One region of the Lacticaseibacillus paracasei subsp. paracasei genome, then DNA from elsewhere that is predicted to be linked to it. Evidence: predicted binding sites of a transcription regulator. Region 1 holds the regulator's gene; each other region holds the start of a gene.
What was found. The regulator HrcA, encoded in region 1, represses chaperone genes, less so after heat shock. The targets are predictions, from matches to a motif close to TTAGCACTCNNNNNNNNNGAGTGCTAA.
Positions count from the first base shown of each region.

Region 2: LBPC_RS08690 (ATP-dependent Clp protease ATP-binding subunit) is a predicted target of HrcA. The motif match lies at 1,210-1,236, and genes of this name have one in related genera.
Region 3: LBPC_RS03100 (Hsp20/alpha crystallin family protein) is a predicted target of HrcA. The motif match lies at 1,441-1,467, and genes of this name have one in related genera.

Region 1 is NZ_AP012541.1:1,571,886-1,574,155, reverse strand. It holds gene hemW (radical SAM family heme chaperone HemW) at 1-816, shown strand, start outside; gene hrcA (heat-inducible transcriptional repressor HrcA) at 979-2,025, shown strand; gene grpE (nucleotide exchange factor GrpE) at 2,202-2,270, shown strand, end outside.
Region 2 is NZ_AP012541.1:1,765,853-1,768,122, forward strand. It holds gene ptsP (phosphoenolpyruvate--protein phosphotransferase) at 1-517, opposite strand, end outside; gene LBPC_RS08680 (phosphocarrier protein HPr) at 517-783, opposite strand; gene LBPC_RS08685 (hypothetical protein) at 927-1,118, opposite strand; gene LBPC_RS08690 (ATP-dependent Clp protease ATP-binding subunit) at 1,338-2,270, shown strand, end outside.
Region 3 is NZ_AP012541.1:650,017-652,286, reverse strand. It holds gene mutY (A/G-specific adenine glycosylase) at 1-456, opposite strand, end outside; gene LBPC_RS03105 (hypothetical protein) at 629-862, shown strand; gene LBPC_RS03100 (Hsp20/alpha crystallin family protein) at 856-1,332, opposite strand; gene LBPC_RS16915 (hypothetical protein) at 1,991-2,134, opposite strand; gene LBPC_RS03090 (AAA family ATPase) at 2,233-2,270, opposite strand, start outside.

The DNA of each region.
Region 1 (2,270 bases):
GGTGTCAACCGTTTGTCGATTGGCGTGCAATCGTTTAATGATGATGTATTACGCCGAATCGGCCGGATACATCGAGCAAAAGATGTTTACACTGCCATTGCTAACGCCCGTCAAGTCGGGTTTGATAATATTTCGATTGATTTGATTTTTCGACTACCTGATCAAAGCCGCGATGACTTTCTGACCAGTTTGCAAAAGGCGTTGGCACTGGATCTGCCGCATTACTCAACGTATTCCCTAATTTTGGAACGTAAAACGATCTTCTATAATCTGATGCGACAGGGCAAGTTGCGCTTGCCGACCCAAGACGTCGAGGCCGATATGTATCAAGATGCGATCGATCTCATGGAAGCACATGGCCGACATCAATATGAAATTAGTAATTTTGCAAAGGACGGGTACCAGTGTGAGCATAACTTGCTTTATTGGCGCAATGACAAGTACTTTGGCTTCGGTGCTGGCGCGTTTGGGTATCTTGGTCGTGATCGCTACCACAACTATGGTCCTATTAAGCAGTATTTAACACCATTACATGCTGACCACTTGCCGGTCCTTGAACATCATTTGGTGCCACAGTCAGAACAGATCGAAGAAGAAATGTTTCTAGGCTTGCGGACGATGCAGGGGGTCAGTGAAGCGCGGTTTTATGATCGCTACCACATGACAGTTGACGCCATTTATGGTGAAACTGTGCCGGAACTGGTCAGTCAAGGTTTGGTTGTGCGCCAAGATGGCTACATTCGCCTGACCAACAAAGGCAAGTTCCTTGGCAACGAAGTTTTTCAACGTTTCTTGATTGATGAGCCGCTTGTTTAAGTGCTAAAAGAAACGGCTGTGTTGTTAAAATGCACTTGCCATAATTTTCACTAGAAACGTTCACAATCTAGCAATCGTACCTTGACTTTGCTAACCTCGCTTGGTATATTATTCATTGTATTAGCACTCATATAAAACGAGTGCTAAAGGTGAGGTGAGAAAATGTTGACGAAACGGCAATTGCTCGTCTTAAAAGAGATCATCCGGTTGTTTACTGAAAGTGGCCAGCCGGTGGGCTCAAAGACGTTAATGCAAGAGCTGCCGGTTCACGTCAGTTCTGCGACGATCCGCAACGACATGGCAGCGCTGGAAGATGCCGGTCTGATCACCAAGACCCATAGCAGTTCAGGTCGAGTTCCTTCGACACAAGGCTATCGCTACTATCTTGATCATCTTGTTGAACCCGTGCGCGTCTCTCGCCATGATTTGGCAACGATCAAGCAGGAGCTTGGCCAGCGTTACAGCAAAATGGACGAAATTGTGGCACAAAGCGCGCAGATTCTATCAAATCTGACGAGCTACACCGCCATTAGTCTCGGTCCGGAAGTCAACAATATTAAGCTCACTGGGTTCCGACTCGTACCACTAGGTAACCATCAAGTCATGGCCATTTTGGTCACGAATAATGGTAATGTCGAAAATCAGGTGTTCACCGTCCCGCCGTCCATTTCTTCCGATGAACTTGAAAAAGCCATCAGAATTGTGAATGATCAGCTGGTCGGGTTGCCATTGGTTCAGGTAGCACAGCGGCTGAGGACGGATGTCCCGTCCATGCTAATGCAGTATTTGACCAGCCCAGACGGCTTCCTTGATATTTTTGGCAATGTCTTAAAGTCAGCTGCCTCTGAACGTTTTTATGTTGGCGGGCGGTTGAACTTGATGGATTACCTTGGCGATTCGGATATTCACGAGCTGAAAAAGATCATGTCGTTGATCGATGCGGATCACGGCGATCTGACTGAGTTGCTGGGCGGCCCGATCCGCCAAACACCGGTTCAAGTGCGACTGGGTCCGGAGTTAAAACCTATTGATCTAGCGAACCTCAGCTTGATCACTGCTAGTTATGATGTTGGTGGTCACGGTACCGGTATGATCGCCCTCTTGGGACCGACGCAAATGCCGTACTCCAAGATGATCGGCTTGCTCGACGTTTTTCGCGAAGAGCTAGCTAAACGGTTGACAGACTACTATGCCAACTTTGATCAATAATCATGTTAGCAAATAGCATCAGTTGGTGTTTTTAAGCCAACTGATGCGTTTAAAGAATAGCGTGAACTGACACGTTCAGAAATCGGCGCACAAATGCAATGGTCTTTTTTGGGCATTGTGCATGTGTTCCTTATGGACAGGCTTTTACGTCAGGAAACGCGTTAAAGGAGGATACCATGGCAGAACAAAAAGCAAAGCATGCAGCAAACGCCGCAAAGAAAGCTGAAAAGTCTGCTGATACGAAA
Region 2 (2,270 bases), 190 kb from region 1:
ATTGTGCGGTATCCGAAGGGGTCAGGTCATGCGCAACCACAACGACTTCTTCATCAATTAATGCTGGATTTGGCAAATTGCGACCGAGCAAGTGTGCCATGATCCGCTTTGTCACGTCGCGGACATCAGCCGCACGTTCCTGCATATATGGATTGTCGGTCATACCTTCGAATGTCTTAATAAAGAATTCGGAGACTTCTTTCAAAGCCTGCTCAGCATTGACTTTTTCATCCTTGATCTTAGTCTCTACCTGACCAGTAAAGTCAGGATCAGCCAAAATCATCATGTGCGCATCAAAAACCTGAGCCTCTTCTTCGCCAAGCGATTCAGCGGCCTTTGCTCGAATAACCTTTAACTCATCATTACTTTGATCAAGTGACTGCTTCAGGCGATCGATTTCCTTTGAAGGATCATCAACCGTCTTTTTTTGGAATGACAAATCAGGTTGAACCAGTAAATAGGCCTTCGCTGTGGCGATCCCATCACTAGCAGCGATTCCCTTCAAATGTTCAGCCATTATTCAGCCAAGCCTTCCTTTTTCATTGTGTCTGTAATAGCAGCGATAGCATCAGCCTCGTCTGCACCTTCAGCAGAAATGGTAACATCGGCACCTTGGCCAACACCCAAACTCATGACGCCCATGATAGACTTCAAGTTAACGCTCTTACCCTTGTATTCCAAGTTGATATCTGAGTTGAACTTGCTTGCTGCCTGTACCAACAAGGTTGCCGGACGTGCGTGGATCCCGGTTTCTGCAATAATATTAAATTCGCGTTTTTCCATGACTGATCTGCTCCTTCGTATTAACTAGATTTCTAGTTTTTTTCCGAATAGTTTGTGTGCGCATTCGTACCCAAAACAATTCATGTAAACCTTACCATTTTTTGAAGCTTGTCACAAGCGCCACATCAGATTTGGCGCCTATATTAACGAGAATCAACTGATCGATAATGGTATTCAATGACACCATCACGTTTAGCCATTCCCACGATCTCTTCACGATCAGGATAATTCGTCCATGCCGCGCGAAACGCCATGAACGTTTCTGGCGTCACCGTGATTTTGTCCCGCTGACCAGTCTTTAACTCATCTATTAAAGCGACGTAATCCTGAGTCATCTATTTGCCTCACCTCACCTAATAAGAGTAGCATAAAAGCTGGTAAGGAAAAAGCGCAAGTGCTTGCTGTCACTGAAATTTTTGCAACTTTTTAGCACTCTTAGTGGCAGAGTGCTTGCATTCCAGAAATGTGGGTGTATACTATTGCCATAGGTCAAGAAAGGTCAAACCTTTTTTGACTGCACGTGGCACCTAAACAGATAGGAAGGTTGTGACAAAATGCTGTGTGAAAACTGTCATAAGAATCCAGCCACTATTCATCTTTCAACCGTTGTTAATGGCACTCGACAGGAAATTAATCTCTGCCAAAACTGTTATCAATTACTCAAGAACCAAGCAGGAGGAAATATGAGACCAACTGATGCAACCGATCCATTTGGTTTCGGCAGCTTAGATGATATTTTCCGTGCGATGAATCAGGGAATGGATCAACCGCAACAACCAAATGCTCAGACCCCGCCAACTCAGGCAGGCCGTGGCGGCAATGGTAATAACGGCCGCAATGGCAACCGTGGCAAGGGACTGCTGGGACAATTCGGCGTTGATCTGACTGAACAAGCACGGAATGGTCAAATTGATCCGGTCATTGGTCGTGACAAAGAAATTTCACGGGTGATCGAGATCTTAAACCGCCGAACAAAAAATAATCCAGTCCTGATTGGTGAAGCCGGTGTCGGCAAGACTGCTGTTGTTGAGGGCTTGGCATTGAAGATCGCTAATGGCGATGTTCCGTCAAAACTTCAAGATCGGCATGTCATCCGACTCGATGTCGTTTCACTAGTTCAAGGAACTGGCATTCGCGGTCAATTCGAACAACGTATGCAACAATTGATTGACGAACTTAAAAAGAATAAGAACATTATCTTATTTATTGATGAAATCCATGAAATCGTCGGCGCTGGCAATGCTGAAGGCGGTATGGATGCCGGCAATGTTCTGAAGCCAGCATTAGCACGTGGCGAGTTGCAGCTCGTTGGTGCCACTACTAGCAATGAATATCGTCAAATTGAAAAAGATTCAGCCCTTGCTCGTCGTCTGCAACCAGTCCTCGTTGAGGAGCCAACTGTAGAAGAGACGATTAAGATTCTAAAAGGCCTGCAGCCGCGGTATCAAGATTTTCATCATGTTAAATATACAGATGCCGCCATTGAA
Region 3 (2,270 bases), 920 kb from region 1:
TCGAAAAGCGTTACCGTCAATGGCAGGTACAGGTTCCCCGAAACTAATTGACGCAATCGCTCCGGCTGTGTAAGGCCCGATGCCAGACAATGTCTGCAGTGTTTCTGAGGTCTGCGGCCAAACGCCGCCATAATCGGCAACAATCTGCTTGGCTGCCTGTTGCAGACGGCGTGCGCGGGAATAATAACCCAAGCCCTCCCACGCCTTCAGAACCTCTGCTTCTGGCGCCTTCGCTAAGGCTCCCACGGTCGGGAATTGATTCATAAACCGTTCATAATAAGGAATCACCGTCTGCACTTGCGTTTGCTGCAGCATGAGCTCACTAACCATGACATGATAAGGATCATGATCCTCGCGCCACGGCAATTGACGCGCATGTTGATCATACCAATTCAATAAGGCCTTTTGAAAAGCCGCCACTTTTTCCGGCGGCCAGTTCATTAATTTGTTTGTCATCATAACCACTAGCTTACCATGGACTTGAAAAACGGGAAATATTGAACTGCTTTAGTTGGTGAGTGGGAATCCTTGTTGCAAGCTGAAACGCGCGAGCAAGGTCGAGAAGCCTGTGCATAAGGACCTCGAACCTAAACGACCAAAGCCCTGTCGTTTAGGTTCGAGGCCACTTATGTTCCGGTTTCTAATCGCGCCTTTTCGCGCTCTACAAAAAAATCACCCCAACGACCATACGTATCGCTGGGATGACTTTAACGACTCAATGATCACTGCAACTGCGGCAATTCTCATCGATTTTTGTTTGCTTACTCATGGGTTCTGCCCACTAACGGCAGAAGTGCCGCTTCTATTCATGCTTGCAATGCAGTCCGTAAATCTTGGGTCAGCTGATGACGAACATTATTGAATTTCAATGTTGTGACCAGACTCCTTAGATTCAGTCAGCTTAGGCATGGTGATATTGAGGACACCATCCTGATAGGCTGCCTTGATGTTGCTTGCATCAACGTTTGGTAGTTGATAGCTCCGACTCATTGTGCCGTAGTTACGTTCAGACATCATGACGTTGCCGTTCTTATCAGCGTGGTCGGTGATATCGTCCTTATGAACGTTAATACTCAAAACACCATCGTGGTAGTTCATCTTGATGTTGTTCTTATCAATCCCAGGTACATCCACATGAACTTCGTAAGCGTCCTTGGTCTCCTTAACATCAGTTAGTAATCCGTTGACGGCCGTGCTGGTGATGGCAGGTGTTGCCCAATCCATCCAGTCAGATACCGGGCCGAAGAACCGGCGTGCTAAGTTGTCAAAGAACGGATCATTCACATTGTTCATCAACTCATTATTACGACGATTCAAAACTTCATTAGCCATAACAGATAGCTTCCTTTCAATATAGAGACTTTGGCGATTCGGGAGAAACACATTTGCTCTGAAGCTCTTGTTCCTTCTCCCTCGCTCCACCTATAGTTATACCACAAACTAGCACTTGTGAACGCTAAGTGCTAATATTTTTTGAAAAAAGCTGATTAATCGGCTTCTTTGCATACTCTCACATGCGTTATAGCTTTTAATTTCTTTGTAGACCATTATTAAAAAAGTCTTAGTATTGCGGCAACTGCTCAATGGACACGACTAGTATGCGGCGTCATGGGTAAAAGCGCTAGCTTAATGGCGATAAATACCGTTCTTGCCATCATAGACAGTTACTGTCACTGGGGCGCAAAAGTTGCAGATCCGGCTGTCTCTAAAATGAATATTGGGCTATAGGTCTTTGAAAACGCGCAAACCGATCCAGAAACCTACGCATAAGGACTTCGAACCTAAACGACCAAAGCCCTGCCTGATATTGCTGAACTCCGAAACGCGCAAACCGGCCCAGAAACCTACGCATAAGGACCCCGAACCTAAACGACCAAAGCCCTGTCGTTTAGGTTCGGGGCCACTTATGTTTTGGTTTCTGGGCCGGTTTGCGCTCTGCAAAAAAAAGCCCTGAACAGTTAACTGTTCAGGACCAGCGACTCAACTAACATTAATTTTCGCTTTCAAGGCGTTCTGCTTCTTCGTCAATCGTTTCGAAGCCAGACTTCTTTGACTTCTTTTCGGGATGGTCTTGGCGCTCCTTTTCAACTTTAGCGATCAAAGCTTTTTTCTGTTCTTTGCTCAATGATGCCATGTGATGTCGCCTCTTTTTGGTGTGAGTTCGTAGGATTGACCCTTACAATCTCTGTTATACCACTTTCACGTAGACTTGGCACACTCAATTTAAAAGTGCTAAGCCGAGTGAAGGATCTTTAAGCGACTGCGGCCCG